3 regions of the Kitasatospora sp. NPDC059160 genome follow, and region 2 is predicted to be linked to each of the others. Evidence: riboswitches for the same ligand, from Rfam matches in the RefSeq annotation. Region 2 holds a riboswitch; each other region holds the start of a gene.

Region 1 (5,734 bases), on a different contig from region 2:
GTCGGCGCCGAGTACCCGGCTGTGGAAGCGGCCGTTGAAGATCTGGCTGAGGTTCTGCGGCGGCAGGCAGAGCGTGGGGGTGCCGAGCTGCCCGGCCTCCAGGAGGGTGGTCAGCCCGGGGGAGGTGAGCAGGACGTCGCAGTCGGCGAGGCGGTGCAGGAAGTCCTGGTGGCGGAGGGCGCCGACGGTGGTCACGGGCGGGTGGGCGCAGGAGTCGACCAACTGCGCGGCCAGCCAGGCCGGCAGGTTGCCCGCGATGTGCACCTCGGTGACCCCGCTCGCGGTCAGTGCCTCCAGCGCGGCGGGCAGCACGAGCTGGGGATAGCTCGCCCAGTCCGTGAGGTGGGGCGCGCGCAGCCCGCCGAGGTTGAGCAGGGCGCGCCGAGGGTGGGGCGTGGGAGGGCTGCTGCGGGCGGTGCCGCCGTCGGCGATCACGGCGTCCACCCAGCGCAGCCGGTGCACGTCGGCCAGCACCCCGACGCCCTCCGGCGGCAGTTCCACGCACCGCTGGGCGCAGTACACCTCGGCGTCCAGCGGGAGGTCGGGCCGGTCGCCGTCCGTCCAGAGGAACGGCAGGCTGTCCACGAACACCACCGGCACCCCGCAGGCCCGCAACGCCTTCGCCAGCACACCGTCCAGCACCACCAGTGCCGCCTGCACCCGCTGCGCCCGGACGATCCGGCCCAGCTCCTGGTCGGACCGCTCGTCCGGGAGGTCGAACCAGCGCTCCACCGGCTGTTCGGCGAGCAGCGGTCTGCCCAACCCGGAGGCGAGGCCGATGAATCTCAGCCGCCTGCTGCTGTGGGCCCGGAGGGCGGACAGGACCGCGCTCAACTTCCCCGAACTGCCCCAGCCGAACTCGACCCCGGCCACGGCGACCGTCGTGGTGCCCGCCGTCGTGGTCCCTGCCCTCGTGATCCCTGTCCTCGCCCGCATCCGTGTCAACTCCCCCGCCCGTACCGGATCTTGTGTCGCTCCGCATTCGTACCAGGCGCTCGGAGAAGGGGCGGTTCGACTACCTACGGAAAAGCGAGACCTAACCACCCCGATAGGTGAAGTTCCCGCTCGGTGCATTGACGGACGGACGGAGGGGCGGAGGGATGGGCAGGCGGGCGGCCGGTCGGCCGGCCGGAGGCTGGGCGACCGGCCGCACTCAGGCCCTTCCGTGAGGCTGTTCCGGTGGGCGTGACGCGTGGTCACGCGTGGTCCGGGAGTCGTGCTCCGCCGCCTCGGCGAGGCGCTTGATGTGCGCCAGCCGGCGGTCCCAGTCGGCGGCGAGCGAGGCCATCCAACGCGCCGTGGCGTCGAGCGCCGCGGGCCGCACCGTGTAGCGCACCTCGCGCCCGATGCGGTCGCCGCTCACCAGTCCGGCGGCGTCCAGGACGGCGAGGTGCTTGACCACGGCCTGGCGCGAGACGGGAAGGTGCCGGGCGAGCGTCGTCGCGGTGGCCTCGCCCTGTGCGGCGACCAGTTCGAGCAGTCGGCGTCGCGTCGGGTCGGCCAGGGCCGTGAGGACGGTGTCGACCGTCTCGGCGGCGCCGTGGGGTTCGTCGGTCACGTGGCGGGCTGTTCGGCGCGCGTCCTGAGCGCGTCGAGCTCCTGGCGCCAGCCGCCGGTGTTGTCCTCGACCGCCTTGCCGCGCAGTTCCTCGGAGCCGGCCAGTGCCGCGAAGCCGCTCTCGACCACGCGCAGCCGCGTCCTGCCGTCCTCCGGGGTCAGCGTGAACTCGACGAGGGTGCTGTTGTCCTCGCGCAGTTCCTCGCCGGGGAACGCGCTGGCCCAGCGGTAGGCCAGGTAGGTCGGCGGCTCGACCTTCTCCACGCGTACCGGGAAGTCGCCGTACTCCGGGTTCCTGGCCACCAGCTCCTCGCCCTCCCTGGCCACGGTGCCGGGCAGGCTCGCCTTGTCGGCGACCCAGAAGCCGGGCTCGGCCACCAGGGACCAGACCCGCTCCAGGGGCGCCTCGATCAGGGTCTCGCGTTCGATCCGGTCCTCGCTCATGAGGGAGCTCCTTCGCTTGCGGACAGTGGATGCAACTCCAGAGTTGCACGTCGCACCGCCGGGTGCAACCCGAGGGTTGCGCCTCGCGAGGGCTCGTCGCGGAGGAGCTCGGCCCTCGCCCTGCCGCGCCCGGCCGGCTACCGCCCGGGGGTGGCCTCCTCGATGGCCGTGAGCAGGCGGGTGTGGACGGCGGTGGCGGCGGCGCGGGTGGCCGGGTCCTGGTCCTTCAACAACGGGGTGATCAGCTCGGCGGCCGCGGCGAGGACCGGCACGGGCACGGTCGCCTCGCGCAGGTGGAGGAGCTGGGAGGCGGCCCGCTCGCCGGGCGTGGCCTGGGTGCGGGCGTCGGGGATGAGGGCGGTGAGGCCCCGGGGGAGCGGCTGAGTGCTGGTCACCCGCCCCATTCTTCCGTGCCCCGACGGCTGCCGGCCCCATGGCCAGCCCCCATGGCCGGTCGGCACGGCCGGTCGGTGGCGGCCGCGCGGGCAGGCCCCGGTCGAGATAACTCCTCGTCGGGCGAAGCGCCCGATGCCATGCTGTGCGAATGTCTGACGCATCGTATGAAGAGAATGTCGCTCCGATACCCGCCACGGAGGCGGCTCCGCCGGAGCCTGCGCAGGAGCCCCGGCTCCGGCCCTGGAAGGCCCCGGCGGTGTTCGCGGCTGCCGGACTCGTGGTCGGCGCCGGCGCCGTCGGACTGGCCTGGGGCCTGTCCGGACTTGGGGACGACGAGCCCTTCACGCTGGTGGGCCAGGCACGGATCAGCACCTCCGACCCCACCAAGTCGGGTACCTGCAACGGTGCCAGGGGCTTGGATGACGTGGACAAGGACGCCCTGGTGACCGTTCGCGACGCGGCGGGCCGGGTGGTGGCGACCGGCACCCTGGGGCAGGGCGAGTACCACGACTCCGCCTGCCGGTTCCCGATCGTGCTGCCCGACGTGCCGGGCGGTTCGGACTCCTACTCGGTGCAGGTGCTCTGGCACCCGAGGACGAAGGTCACGAACGAAGAGGCGCGGACGGGCGGCCTCGTGATCGATCTCAAGTGATCGGTCTGCACTGATCGGCCCCAAGTGACCGGCCCCAACTGACCGGCTCCAACTGATCGGTCCCGACTGATCGATCCGGAGTAGCGGCCACGGCGGGTGACGTCAGTCCTCGAACACCCGCCTCAACTTCCCGAGTGCGGACTCGATCTCCGCCATGTCCGCGGCCGAGAGCTTCGCGACGTAGGCGTCGTGGAGCTCCCGCTCGTACCGGAGTAGGGCCTGCCGGTAGGCCGCGCCGCGGGCCTCCAGGCGGAGGACGTGGACGCGTCCGTCCTGGGGGCTGCGCTGCCGGGAGAGGTAGCCGTCCTCCTCCAGGCGCGCCAGGTGCTGGCTGACGGCGCCCCTGGACACGCCCAGGCGCTCGGCCAGGTCCTTGGGGGTGATGCCCGGGTCGGCCACGATCCGCCCGAGCACGAGGTGCTGTTGGGCGGTGAGCCCGAAGTCGCCGTAGCGGGGCGCGTGCCGTTCCGAGAGGAGCCACAGGTCCGCGAAGAGCCGGTCGATCCGGGTGATGCGGGCGTGCAGGTCGGCGCTGTCGGGTCTTTCTCCGGTGTCCATCGGGCCCGTCAGTCCGTGGTCGGCGGCTGCTCGGCGGCGCGGCTGCGCCTCCTGAGCCCCAGGCGGGACCGGACTGCCCGGACGGCCTCCTTGCCGACGCCCGCCATGCCGATGAGGGCGCAGGTCTCGGCGACCACGAGCGTCCCGCCGAAGGCGGCGGCCTTGGTGCCGGACTCCAGCGGGAGGAAGAGGATGACGAGGACGGCCACGTAGGTCAGGGCGCTCAGGACGAGGAGCGCGATGCCGATCCTGAACCTGAGCGGCTTCTTCGGGGGTGCTGAGGTCGCCGGGGTCGCAGTCATGGAAATAGTTTAGAAATCTAAATCATCCGTGGTCAAGGACCCCGGCGGCTCCGGGTCGAGGGGCGGTCGGGAAAGGGTTTGGCGGGGCGGCCGGGAAATCTTGTATGGTTCTTCGCGAATCATCCAGAGGGGTGGAGGGACCGGCCCTACGAAGCCCCGGCAACTCCCCGTTCGATCCGGCGTCCGAAGTACGCGCCGTGCCGTCCGGGGTCAGTGCCAACTCCGGCCTGTCGCCAACGTGGCGCGGGGAAGATGAGGAGACACGGTGCTCTCAGTGCTGTCCTTCGCCCGGGCGCTTCCCGCCCCGGCCCTTTCGCGTACCCGTTTCGTGCTCGGCGCAGGCGATCTGCTGTTCCCGCAGGCCTGTTTCCGCTGACCACCCCGCTCCCACCCCACCGGAGCGCCCGTGAGCCGTACCCACCCGTCGCTCACGGGATCTGAGACTGGAGTACCCGTCCATGGAGAACACGAGCGGCGTCGGCGTGCTCGACAAGATCACCTCGATCCTCGGCACCCTGGAGGCCGGTCCGGCCACCTTGGCCGGGCTGGTCGACGCCACCGGGCTGGCCCGGCCGACCGCCCACCGGATCGCCGTCGCACTGGAGCACCACCGGCTGCTCGGCCGGGACCTCCAGGGCCGGTTCGTCCTCGGCCCGCGGCTCGCCGAGCTCTCGGCGGCGGCCGGTGAGGACCGCCTGCTGGCCGCGGCGGGCACGGTCCTCACCCACCTGCGCGACGTCACCGGCGAGACCGCCCAGCTGTACCGTCGGCAGGGCGAGGTCCGGATCTGCGTGGCGGCCGCCGAACGCCTCTTCGGCCTGCGGGACACCGTGCCGGTGGGCCTCGCGCTGCCGATGAAGGTCGGGTCCGCCGCCCAGGTCCTGCTGGCCTGGGAGGAGCCCGAGCGGCTCCACCGCGGACTCCAGGGCGCCCGGTTCACCGCCACCGCGCTGAGCGGGGTGCGGCGCCGGGGGTGGGCCCAGTCGATCGGCGAGCGCGAGCCCGGCGTGGCCTCCGTCTCCGCGCCCGTGCGGGGCCCGGCCGGCCGGGTGGTGGCCGCCGTTTCCGTCTCGGGGCCGATCGAACGGCTCAGCCGGCACCCGGGGGCCCGCCTCTCCCAGGCCGTCATCGAGGCGGCGGGCCACCTCACGGACGCACTGAACAGGCCCTGACCGGGCGGTCGGCTGACGTGGGGTGACCGGCCCGGGGCCCGGCCCGGACCGGACCCGAGCGCTCGGGTCCGGGCGGCCGCCGGCGCGGAGCTCCTCCGCGCCGGCAGCCGCCGGTCGGGTCAGCGCCGCAGGTGCTGCACGGCGCGCGGGTCGGCGGCGGGCGCCCCGGTGCGCACCGCCCCGGTGGTCGGTGCGGCCGCACCCGGGCTGCGCAGGGTGTCCGGCCGGAAGCGGCCGCTGTACACGTCGGTGGAGTTCAGCGGGGCGCCGCTGTTGGCGGTCACCAGCACCGGGCGGATCCGGTGGCCGTCGGTGATCAGGGCCTGGTAGTCGCCGAGGAAGTGGCCCCCGGCGTACGGCGCCTGGAGCCAGTCGAAGACCGGCGAGATCTGCCGCTCGACCGGACTGTTCTCGCCGCCGCGCGGGAAGCTGAGCAGCCAGGCGGCGGTGGGCAGCGTGGTGGTGTCGTCCGGGGTGAGGTAGCGCAGGTCGTAGTAGCTGACGGCGACGGTGCCGTCGGCCGTCACGGTGATCGACGGGGTGAACGCCGGCGCTCCCGGGGCCTGGTTGAGCCGGGTCGGGCCGCTCCAGGTCCGGCCGCCGTCGGTGGAGTGCACCAGCTGGATCGCGTCGTACCTGCCGCCGGTGGACTC
Region 2 (5,734 bases):
CGGACGGCGTCCTCGATGCGGTGCTTGCGCTCCTTGAGCTCCACCTCGGTGGCCGCGCCGGCCTTGATGACGGCCACGCCGCCGGCCAGCTTGGCGAGGCGCTCCTGGAGCTTCTCGCGGTCGTAGTCCGAGTCGCTGTTCTCGATCTCGGCGCGGATCTGGTTCACGCGGCCGGCGACCTGGTCGCTGTCGCCGCCACCGTCGACGATGGTGGTCTCGTCCTTGGTGATGACCACCTTGCGGGCGGTGCCCAGCAGGTCGATGCCGGCGTTCTCCAGCTTGAGGCCGACCTCCTCGGAGATCACGGTGCCACCGGTGAGGATGGCGATGTCGCCGAGCATGGCCTTGCGGCGGTCGCCGAAGCCCGGGGCCTTGACGGCGACGGACTTGAAGGTGCCGCGGATCTTGTTCACGACCAGGGTCGACAGGGCCTCGCCCTCGACGTCCTCGGCGATGATGACGAGCGGCTTGCCGCTCTGCATGACCTTCTCCAGCAGCGGGAGCAGGTCCTTGACCGAGCCGATCTTGGAGTTGGCGATGAGGATGTACGGGTCCTCGAACGTCGCCTCCATGCGCTCCAGGTCGGTGGCGAAGTAGGCGGAGATGTAGCCCTTGTCGAAGCGCATGCCCTCGGTGAGCTCGAGCTCCAGACCGAAGGTGTTGCTCTCCTCGACGGTGATGACGCCTTCCTTGCCGACCTTGTCCATGGCCTCGGCGATGAGCTCGCCGATCTGGGTGTCAGCGGCGGAGATGGAGGCGGTGGAGGCGATCTGCTCCTTGGTCTCCACGTCCTTGGCCTGGGCCAGCAGCTGGTCCGAGACGGCGGCCACGGCCTTCTCGATACCGCGCTTGAGGGCCATCGGGTTGGCGCCGGCGGCGACGTTGCGCAGACCCTCGCGAACCAGGGCCTGGGCGAGCACGGTGGCGGTGGTGGTGCCGTCACCCGCGACGTCGTCCGTCTTCTTGGCGACCTCCTTGACGAGCTCCGCGCCGATCTTCTCGTAGGGGTCCTCGAGCTCGATCTCCTTGGCGATGGAGACACCGTCGTTGGTGATCGTGGGGGCGCCCCACTTCTTCTCCAGCACGACGTTGCGGCCCTTGGGGCCGAGCGTGACCTTCACCGCGTCGGCGAGCTGGTTCATGCCACGCTCAAGGCCGCGGCGAGCTTCCTCATCAAAGGCGATGATCTTGGCCATCAGAAGTGGTCCTCCGGGACACGGTCGACTGCTCGGACCAAGGGGTGCCCGCGACGGACGGCCCTGGTGTGCGGAGGTCCATTCCCCTGCCGCTCCCGGGGGCCTCACCGACCCGGTCCGCTGTCACTCTCACACTGTGAGTGCTAACGCCAATGATTAGCACTCCGGGTGGTCGAGTGCAAGCCCCACGGCCGACCCGCGAGCCGCCGCCCACCTCCGCCCGCCCCCGCCCGGCACCCCGGACGGCCCGGCGCGGGAACGCGAACGGGCCCGTACGACGCGTGTCGTACGGGCCCGTCGAGAAGCGAGTGGTCACCAGCCGTGGGCCGCGCCGAGCTCCTGGGTTCCGGAAGAGGTCAGACCGCCGCGCGGACCATGTCCGCCTGCGGGCCCTTCTGTCCCTGGGAGATCTCGAACTCGACCCGCTGGCCCTCCTCGAGGGTGCGGTAGCCGTCCATCTGGATCGCGCTGTAGTGGACGAAGACGTCCGCACCACCGTCGACCGCGATGAAGCCGTAGCCCTTCTCCGCGTTGAACCACTTGACGGTGCCCTGAGCCATTCCAAACTCCCCTAGTGCTGTGCTGGCCCTTCACGGGCCAGCAGGTCGCGGGCCCGGGTCTGGTTTGAAGGCCGGCCCGGGGAACCCCCCCTGGACGCAGCCGTGCACGCCGCAATCCTCCGCACGGGGGCGCCGGACGGCTTCCGTGAGCGGTTGATTACGTCGACCGCCGCTGAATGTATCCGGATCGACGCCCTCTGCAACAGGGTCCGCCGCCGGGAATTCCGCAGCCCCGTCGAGAGACAAGAGCGAACAAACCGGGAGGAAATCGGCAATTAGCGCCGGACATAGCGGACGAATTACTCAAATGCCTGCAGGAATTCTGACATCTGCCTGACATGTTTCACCGCCCGGGCCCCGGGCCGGTCTCAGCGCCCGGACGGGCTCCGGCGAAGCACCCACCGCCGGAAGGGGAAGCCCTGTTCCCAGCAGAGCCACACTCTACTCCGACTCGGACCGAAAATATTCCCACCGAAATGCCGACGGCCGTCCGCGCGTACGGAGAGCGGAATTCCGTACGCGCGGACGGCCGGGAAGCGGGAACGGCTCAGCAGCCGCCGGCCACCGCCGGAATGATCGAAACGCTCGCACCGTCCGCGATCCCGGTCGCCAGGCCCTCGGCGAACCGCACGTCGTCGTCGTTCACGTACACGTTGACGAAGCGGCGCAGCTTGCCGGTGTCGTCCAGGATCCGGGCCGCGATGCCCGCGTGGTTGCGCTCCAGGTCGGCGATGACCTCGCCCAGGGTGGCCCCCTCGGCGGGCACCTCGGCCGCACCGCCGGTGTAGGTGCGCAGGATGGTGGGGATGCGGACGTTGGCGCTCATGACTCTCCTAGCGGGGTGGGGGGTGGATCAGACGGACGCGAGGCCGGCGGCGTGGAAGGAGTCCAGCGTCGGGCGGATGACGGCGGTCATGCCCGCCTCGGAGACGGCGTCCAGCGTCTTCAGGCCGTCCCCGGTGTTGATCGCGACGGTCTCCTTGGACGGGTCCAGCTGACCGGTCTCCACGAGCTTCTTCAGCACACCGACGGTCACCCCGCCCGCGGTCTCCGCGAAGATCCCCTCGGTCCGGGCCAGCAGCCGGATCGCCGCCACCACCTCCGCGTCCGTGACGTCCTCCACCGCGCCGCCGGTCCGGCGGGCGATGTCCAGCACGTACGGGCCGTCCGCCGGGTTGCCGATCGCCAGCGACTTGGCGATGGTGTCCGGCTTCACCGGCCTGATCACGTCCCGGCCGGCCTTGAACGCCGCCGACACCGGCGAGCAGCCCTCCGCCTGGGCGCCGAAGATCCGGTACGGCCGGTCCTCCACCAGGCCCAGCTTGATCAGCTCCTGCAGACCCTTGTCGATCTTCGTCAGCTGCGAGCCCGAGGCGATCGGGATGACGATCTGCTCCGGCAGCCGCCAGCCGAGCTGCTCGCAGATCTCGTACGCCAGCGTCTTGGAGCCCTCGCCGTAGTACGGCCGCAGATTGACGTTGACGAAGCCCCAGCCCTCGCCGGCCGGGTCCCCGATCAGCTCCGAGCAGAACCGGTTCACGTCGTCGTAGTTGCCCTCGATGCCGACCAGCTCACCGCCGTACACCCCGGCCATCACGACCTTGCCCTGCTCCAGGTCGTGCGGGATGAACACGCAGGAGCGGAACCCGGCCCGGGCCGCCGCCGCACCCACCGCACCGGCCAGGTTGCCGGTCGACGAGCAGGACAGCGTGGTGTAGCCGAACGCCCGGGCCGCCTCGATCGCGCAGGCCACCACCCGGTCCTTGAACGAGTGCGTCGGGTTGCCCGAGTCGTCCTTGACGTGCAGCTGCGCGGTGAACCCGAGCTCCCGGCCCAGGTTGTCCGCCTTCACCAGCGGGGTCCAGCCGGGGTTCAGGTTGGGCTTCGAGGCGACGTCGGCCGGCACCGGCAGCAGCGGCGCGTACCGCCAGATGGACGCGGGGCCGGACTCGATCCGCCTGCGCAGCTCCTCGGCGCGCTCGCCGCCGAACTCGTAGGCGATCTCCAGCGGCCCGAAGCACTCCACACAGGCGAAGCTGGGGCCGAGCGGGAAGCGGGTTCCGCACTCCCGACAGGACAGGGCGGCGGCGGGGCCGAGGTCGACGGAAACAGGTGCGGCGATGTCGATAGCCATGATGGCGGAGGCCTCTCTCCTCATCTTCCCCGCGGCGCGGTCGCGCCACAGGCCGGAATTGGCACCTGTCCCGCCGGGGCCTGTCAACGACAGCCGAGCGAGAAGGTTGCCGGGACGTCAACGGGCCGTTCCCTCAGTCCCTCTGGATGAGCTTGTGAAATTGTGGTGGTGCGCAGCGGCGACCCCGGCGTGCAAAGGTCCGACCGCTGTACGAAGACTGTATCCGAAGGCGCCAACCCTGAACGGGACCGTCCGCCAAGCGAGATGACCCGTCCCACCCGATCCCGCCGAGGAGAGTCACCGTGCCCGCCGAACCGACCCACGCCCTCCTCCCACAGGCGGCGTCCTGGCTCCGCCGCCGCTCGTGGAGCGCGGCCGAGCGGCCGGTCGACGCCCTCCTCGCCGCCAAACGGCGCACCGGCCGGACGGTCAGCGTCGTCCTCCCCGCCCTCGACGAGGAGGCCACCGTCGGCGACATCGTCCGCACCGTCCGGCGCGAGCTCATGGACCGGATCCCGCTCGTCGACGAACTCGTCGTGGTCGACTCCGGCTCCACCGACGCCACCGCCGCCTTCGCCGCCGAGGCCGGCGCCCGGGTGGAACACCGCGACCGGATCCTCCCCCGGCTGCCCGCCGTCCCCGGCAAGGGCGAGGTGCTCTGGCGCTCCCTGCTGGTCACCCACGGCGACATCGTCTGCTTCATCGACGCCGACCTGCGCGAGTTCGACCCGGCCTTCGTCTCCGGCATCGTCGGCCCGCTGCTCACCGACCCCGACATCCACCTGGTCAAGGCCATGTACGACCGCCCGCTCGAGACCGAAAGCGGCGCGATCGTCCCGGCCGGCGGCGGCCGGGTCACCGAACTCGTCGCCCGCCCCCTGCTCAACCTCCACTGGCCGGAACTCGCCGGCTTCGTCCAGCCCCTCGGCGGCGAGTACGCGGCCCGCCGCTCACTGCTCGAACGGCTGCCCTTCCCCACCGGCTACGGCGTCGAACTCGGCCTCCTGGTCGACGCCCTGGACCAGGTCGGCCTCGACGCGCTGGCCCAGGTCGACGTCGGCGTGCGGCACCACCGCCACCAGGACGGCCAGGCCCTCGGCCGGATGGCCGCCACCATCTACCGCACCGCCCTGGAACGCCTCGACCGCTCCCACCGCCTCAAGGCCTCCGCCGACCTCGTCCACCCCCACCTCACCCAGTTCACCCGCGACCCCCACACCCGCGCCTTCACCGCCCACACCCACCCCGTGACGGCCCTGGAACGCCCCCCGATGCACACCGTCCCGGAATACGCCACCCGCCGCTGACGGGTTTGCCGCCCCGACCCCCCGGCAACATCCCAACCATGGGCGATCTCACGACCGAACGTTCGAGTGCGACCGGAACCGCCCCCGTCCTGGTGGCCTCCAACCGGGGACCGGTGTCCTTCGGCACCGCCGACGACGGCACGCTGACCCTGCGCCGCGGCGGCGGGGGCCTGGTCTCCGGCCTGTCCGCGATCGACGACCCCACCGCCGTCTGGGTCTGCGCCGCGCTAAGCGACGCCGACCGCAGAGCCGCCCGGGAGGCCCCCGCCGGCCGCCTCGACCTCGCCGGGCACGAGGTCGGCGGACAGGCCGTACGGATGCTCGACATCGACCCGGAGACCTTCGCCCGCGCCTACAACGGCGTCGCCAACTCCACCCTCTGGTTCGTCCACCACCTGCTCTACGCGACCCCCACCGCGCCCTCCTTCGACGCCGGCTTCCGCACCGAGTGGGCCGCCTACCGGGCGTACAACGCCGCCTTCGCCGACGCCCTCGCCGCCGAGGCCGCCCCGGGAGCCGCCGTCCTGGTCCAGGACT
Region 3 (5,734 bases), on a different contig from region 2:
CGGCCTGGAGCTTCTCCACCTGCCGGGCGGCCTCCGCCGCCGCGTCCTCGGCGCCGGCCCGCTCGGCCTCCTCGCCCGCCTCGGCGACCAGTCGGCTCCAGCCGGGCGAGCGCACCAGGTAGGCGGCGGCCGCGACGTCCATCGGATCGGCGGCGCCGGGGACGGTGCCCGACTCCAGCGCCTTCACCAGGTCCGGCTGGCCCAGCCGCAGCCGCTCCGCTATCCGCACCCGGAAGGCCGGCTCGGACTCCAGCGCCGCCGCCAGCGCGGTGGCCGCGTACTTGGCCCGCCGCGCGGGGGTGAACTTGACGTACTGACGCAGGCTCTGCGGCAGCTCCCCGGGCGGCAGCCCGCCCAGCGCGTCCGAGGCCAGCCCGACCACCCGCCGGCGCACCCCTTCGGGCAGCGGCCGGTCCAGCTTCTCGGGCGCCCGCTCGGCACCCGCGCCGGCCGGGGCCCCGCCGGCGCCCCCCGGGAGGTCGGTCTCGGACCGGACCGGCCCGGCGGCCGGCTCCGGTGCCGGCGCAGCGGGCTGAAGCCCCTGCGCTTCGCCGGGCTCCCTCGCTGCGTCCACCACGTCCTCGGCTCCGATCCTGGTCCAGCGGGTGCGGCCGCGGCCGCCCCTGTCGTCACGCTCCGTGCGTCTTGTCTGTATTGTCCCGTGCGGTGGACGGCGGTGTCGCGCACCGCCCACCGCACCGGAGGGGTCAGCCCTGCGTGGTGGGGGCCTCCGCGGCCTCGGCACCCGGACGGGCCACCAGCTCGACCTGGTCCACCGCGTTGCACCAGCGGCAGCGCACGGACTCCACGGTCTCGCTGTGCACCTCGGTCTCCTCGACCCGGGATTCGCCGGCCAGGTCGAAGTGCAGGAACTCGGTGACCCGCGCGGAGCGGGTCACGTCGAAGCGGGTGAGGTTGCCGCACAGCGTGCAGCGCCAGCGCGTCTCGGCGGTCGGAGCGGGGACGGTCATCGGGGGTCCTCTCGGCTGGTCCCTGGGCGGGCCGGGCGCTCCCCCGGAGCCCCGGCGTCGGCGGCGGGAGGCGGGAATGCCCGCCCCAAGCCTATTGCCTGGGGCAACCACGAGGACCACCGGTCAGCTGAGATGACCGGAGTCCGTCCCGCCCCGCCGGACGGACCAGTAGTCCACCTGCCGTAAACCGCCGTGTCACCTGCCACGCCCGGAGGGATGCTTGGCCGCATGGCGCTCACGGCCCCCGACCACACCGACGCGCGGGACGGCCGCCCGGCGCTGCCCGCCCCGGCGGTCACCTACGCCCTGATCGCGGTCAACACCCTGGTCTTCCTGCTCGGCCCGGCCGCCGGCCTCAACCCCCTGTACGGCACCGGCCAGGCCCGGATCTGCGCCGAGCAGCGGTACGAGCAGCGCTGGGGCGCCGTCCCCGCCGAACTGCTGACCGGCCACCCGCTGACCGCCGGACAACTGGCCGAGGCCCCCGACCCGGTCCCCGGCTGCCCCGCCGCCCCCACCCCGGGCAAGCACCCGGCGGTGTCCGCCCTCACCGGCCTCTTCCTGCACGCCGGCTGGCTGCACCTGCTGGGCAACCTGCTCTTCCTGCACGTCTTCGGCCCGACCGTCGAACGCCGGGTCGGCCGGGCCAGGTACCTCCTCTTCTACCTGGCCGCCGGCTGCACCGCCTCGTACGGCTTCGCGCTCGCCGAGGCGCACTCGCCCGACTCCACCCGGGTCCTGATCGGCGCCTCGGGCGCGATCTCCGCCGTGCTCGGCGCCTACCTGCGCTTCCACCCGCGGGCCCGGGTGACCACCCTCGTCCCGCTGCTCCTCTTCCTCCCGCTGCGCTTCCCGGCCTGGCTGGTGCTCGGCCTCTGGTTCGCCCTGCAGTGGTGGTCGGTGCACTCGGCCGGGCCCGGAGTGGCCTACCTGGTGCACGTGATCGGCTTCTCGGCGGGCTTCCTGTACGCCTGCACGGTGGTCGGCCACCCCCCGAGACGCCCCGGCTGAGGCCCGATACGCTGGCCGCACCCCATCAAGGAGCCCGAACTGTGATCACCGCCATCGTCCTGATCAAGACCAGTGTCGACCGCATCCCTGAGATCGCCGAGGCCATCGCCGCGATCGAGGGCGTCAGCGAGGTGTACTCGGTGACCGGCGGGTACGACCTGGTGGCGATGGTCCGGGTGCGCCGCCACGACGACCTGGCCGAGGTCATCCCAGGCCGGCTCAACAAGGTCCCGGGCGTGGCCCACACCGAGACCCAGATCGCCTTCCGCACCTACTCCCAGCACGACCTGGAAGCGGCCTTCGCCCTCGGCCTGGACGAGTAGGACTCAGCTCGCGCGACGCGTGTCGGCGACGCAACGGCCGCCCTCGTTGCGGTAGTTCCACGCCGCGCCGTCCGAGACCAGCTCGCGGACCGCGGCCAGGAAGCGCTCGACGTGCTCGTCCGGCGTGCCGGCGCCGAAGCTCACCCGGATCGCGTTCAGGCTGCGCTCACCGGGCAGCGAGGGCTCGGGCGCCCCGCACTCGGAGGGCGCCACGTCCTCGTCCCCGAGCAGGGTGCGCACCAGCGGGTGGGCGCAGAACAGCCCGTCGCGCACGCCGATGCCGTACTCGGCGGACAGCGCGGCCGAGAAGTGCGAGCTGTTCCAGCCCTGGACGACGAAGGACAGCACGCCCACCCGGGCCGAGCCGGCCCCGAACAGGTTCAGCACCCGGACCTCGGGGATCTCCGCCAGCCCCGCCGTCAGCCGCTCGACCAGCTCCCGCTCCCGGGCCTCCAGCGCGTCGAAGCCGGCCTCGGTGAGCGCCCGACAGGCCGAGGCGATCGCGTAGGCGCCGATGACGTTGGGCGAGCCGGCCTCGTGCCGGGCCGGGCCGGTGTGCCACTGCACCGCCACCGAGCCGTCCAGCTCCCGGGCCACCGTCCGGGTCGCCCCGCCGCCGGCCAGGTAGGGCTCGGCCGCGTCCAGCCAGTCGGAGCGCCCGGCCAGCACCCCGGCGCCGAACGGCGCGTACAGCTTGTGGCCGGAGAAGGCGATCCAGTCGACGCCCAGTTCGCGCACCGAGACCCGGTGGTGCGGGGCCAGCTGGGCGGCGTCCAGCACCACCCGGGCGCCGTACCGGTGCGCGGTCCCGGTCAGTTCGGCGACCGGCCACAGCTCGCCGGTCACGTTGGAGGCGCCGGTGACGCACAGCAGCTTCGGGCCCTCCGGCGCCGCGGCCAGCGCCTCCTCCAGCGCGGCCACCGCCTCGGCCCGCGAGCGCGGCGCCCGCAGGTAGCAGACCTCCAGCCCGGCGTGCGCCCACGGCAGCAGCGAGGCGTGGTGCTCGGTCTCGAAGGCGAACACCCGGGTGCCGGCCGGGACGGCGGCGGCCAGCAGGTTGAGCGAGTCGGTGGTGGCGCGGGTGAAGACCACCTGGTCGCCCTCGCGCAGGTCGAGGAACTCGGCGACGGTCCGGCGGCTCTGCTCGAACAGGTCGGTGGACAGCTGGGAGAGGTAGCCGGCGCCGCGGTGCACGCTGCCGTAGTAGGGGGCGTAGGCGGCGACGTCGTCCCACACCCGCTGGAGGGCCGGCGCGCTGGCCGCGTAGTCGAGAGCCGCGTAGCCGACCTTCTCACCGCTGACGAGCGGGACCTCGACGTCGTGGCCGAGGACGGCGAGCGGGGCGGTGGTTCCGAGGGAGAGGGACATGAGGATGCACTCCTTCACGGGTAAGGGACCCCGGGAGTGCTGATCGTCCGGTGTCCGCGCTTGTCGCGCGGACGGCTTGCCCGGCGACCCGGTCCTCACCCAGGGCACCCCGCCACGGACGGAGGGTTGCCGGACAGCGAGCTGGGGCTTCGCGCTGTCACTCATGACCTGGCGAAGACTCTAGGTCGGGTACGTCGGAGGGTCAAACAGGCATCCACCATCCGGACAGCCTCCTCCGCGCGCCCCTCCGGCTCGGGGCGGGCGGCCGGAGGGCCCGTGCCGACGCGTCGACACGGGCCCTCAACTACCCGCTCAGATCCGGCTGGTGGCCTCGGACCAGCGCCGCAGCAGGTCCTGCGCCCGGCCGGAGTCGATCGCCTCGGCCGCCCGCACCATGCCCGCCGCGAGCTGCTCCGCCAGCGGGGCGTCGCCCAGCTCCAGCGCGACCAGCGCCGCCGCCGTGTTCAGCAGGACGGCGTCCCGCACCGGCCCGCGCTCCCCGGCCAGCAGTCGGCGCGCGACCTCGGCGTTGTACGCGGCGTCGGCCCCGCGCAGCGCCTCGATGCCGACCAGCTCGATGCCGACGTCCCGCGGGTCGAACGTGGTCTCGGTGACCACGCCGTCGCGCACCACCCAGACCCGCGAGGTGGTGGTGATGGTCAGCTCGTCCAACCCGTCGTCGCCGCGGAACACCAGCGCGGTCGCCCCGCGCCGGGCGAGCACCCCGGCGATCAGCCCGGCCAGCCGGGTGTCGAAGCAGCCGATGGCGTGCGAGGTGACCTTCGCCGGGTTGGTCAGCGGGCCGAGGATGTTGAAGGCGGTGGGCACCCCGAGGTCGCGCCGCGCGGTGGCGGCGTGCCGCATCGAGGGGTGGAACTTCGCCGCGAAGCAGAAGGTGAGCCCGACCTCCTCGGCCACCTGGGCCACCCGCCGGGAGGAGAGGTCGAGTGCCACCCCGAGCTTCTCCAGCACGTCCGAGGAGCCGCTGGACGAGGAGGCCGCCCGGTTGCCGTGCTTGACCACCTTGGCCCCGGCCGCCGCGGCGACGATCGCCGACATGGTCGAGATGTTGACGGTCTTCGCCCGGTCCCCGCCCGTGCCGACGATGTCGACCGCCGGGCCGGGGATGTCCAGCGGCTCGGCGTGGTCGTACATCGCGTCCACCAGGCCGGCGATCTCGTCGACCGTCTCGCCCTTGGCCCGCAGCGCCACCATGAACCCGGCCACCTGGACGGGGGACGCCTCGCCGCTCATGATCCGGTCCATCGCCCACGCGGTGGACGAGCGGTCGAGGTCCTCCCCCTTCAACAGAGCCGCCAGGATGTCCGGCCAGGTGCGGACCACCTGCGCGGGGTCGGTACCACCGTTCGCAGGGTTCACGTTCACCATGGCTGACTCCAGCTGTAGTCGGTTCCCCCGCGCCGGGGGGACGTCCGTACGGATGGAGCCAGCCTATCGAGCGGCGGGGTGCCGACGGCGCCCCCTTCTCCAGGACTGAGACGGCACCGCTCAGCGCGTGGCCGGGGCCCGCTTGGCCAGCCGGGCCCGCAGCAGGGTGGCGACCGCCTCGGCCAGCGCCACCGGCTCGACCGGGTGGGAGATCGCGGCATCGGCCCGGCTCCAGGCGGCGAGCCAGGAGTCCTGCGGCCGGCCGATCAGCACCAGCACCGGCGGGCACCCGTAGATCTCGTCCTTGAGCTGGCGCCCGAGGCCGAGGCCGCCGGCCGGCACCGCCTCGCCGTCCAGCACGCACAGGTCGACGCCGCCCTTCTCCAGCGCCTTGATCACCGCGGGGGTGGTCGCGCATTCGAGGTAGGACAGCTCCGGAAGATCCTCGGCGGGGCGACGGCCGAGCGCCGTCAGCACCTGCTCGCGGGTGTTGCGGTCGTCGCTGTAGACGAGGACGGTGAGCGTCTCGTCGGTCGTGTACGCCATGGACCCTGCTCCCTCAAGTGTGATCCGGACCACGTTCACCTGATCCGGATGCTACTCCCGTTTCCCCCGTCGCCGGTCCCCCTCGCGCACGTTCCCCCTCAAGCCGCCGCGCCCGTGACTCACCCG

What was found. A riboswitch is a leader RNA that binds a small molecule or an ion and turns the genes downstream of it on or off. The one in region 2 is predicted to bind S-adenosylmethionine.
Region 1: linked by a shared signal. The riboswitch ahead of ACFXOZ_RS01480 (IclR family transcriptional regulator) and the one ahead of thrC (threonine synthase) in region 2 are both predicted to bind S-adenosylmethionine.
Region 3: linked by a shared signal. The riboswitch ahead of ACFXOZ_RS28155 (aminotransferase class V-fold PLP-dependent enzyme) and the one ahead of thrC (threonine synthase) in region 2 are both predicted to bind S-adenosylmethionine.

The regions. Positions count from the first base shown of each region.
Region 1 is NZ_JBHZCN010000002.1:97,084-102,817, forward strand. Features, by position in the region: gene ACFXOZ_RS01445 (hydroxymethylcytosylglucuronate/cytosylglucuronate synthase) at 1-936, opposite strand, end outside; gene ACFXOZ_RS01450 (ArsR/SmtB family transcription factor) at 1,154-1,558, opposite strand; gene ACFXOZ_RS01455 (SRPBCC domain-containing protein) at 1,555-2,001, opposite strand; gene ACFXOZ_RS01460 (hypothetical protein) at 2,139-2,396, opposite strand; gene ACFXOZ_RS01465 (hypothetical protein) at 2,654-3,049, shown strand; gene ACFXOZ_RS01470 (MarR family winged helix-turn-helix transcriptional regulator) at 3,152-3,607, opposite strand; gene ACFXOZ_RS01475 (transporter suffix domain-containing protein) at 3,616-3,909, opposite strand; SAM riboswitch class I at 4,026-4,168, shown strand; gene ACFXOZ_RS01480 (IclR family transcriptional regulator) at 4,368-5,081, shown strand; gene ACFXOZ_RS01485 (neuraminidase (sialidase)) at 5,201-5,734, opposite strand, start outside.
Region 2 is NZ_JBHZCN010000084.1:2,005-7,738, reverse strand. Features, by position in the region: gene groL (chaperonin GroEL) at 1-1,196, opposite strand, end outside; gene ACFXOZ_RS30250 (cold-shock protein) at 1,553-1,756, opposite strand; gene ACFXOZ_RS30245 (MoaD/ThiS family protein) at 2,304-2,582, opposite strand; gene thrC (threonine synthase) at 2,610-3,890, opposite strand; SAM riboswitch class I at 3,908-4,043, opposite strand; gene ACFXOZ_RS30235 (glucosyl-3-phosphoglycerate synthase) at 4,193-5,197, shown strand; gene ACFXOZ_RS30230 (trehalose-6-phosphate synthase) at 5,236-5,734, shown strand, end outside.
Region 3 is NZ_JBHZCN010000074.1:5,256-10,989, reverse strand. Features, by position in the region: gene ACFXOZ_RS28175 (NYN domain-containing protein) at 1-418, opposite strand, end outside; gene ACFXOZ_RS28170 (hypothetical protein) at 708-971, opposite strand; gene ACFXOZ_RS28165 (rhomboid family intramembrane serine protease) at 1,200-1,982, shown strand; gene ACFXOZ_RS28160 (Lrp/AsnC ligand binding domain-containing protein) at 2,024-2,305, shown strand; gene ACFXOZ_RS28155 (aminotransferase class V-fold PLP-dependent enzyme) at 2,309-3,673, opposite strand; SAM riboswitch class IV at 3,725-3,842, opposite strand; gene trpD (anthranilate phosphoribosyltransferase) at 3,986-5,062, opposite strand; gene ACFXOZ_RS28145 (hypothetical protein) at 5,183-5,608, opposite strand.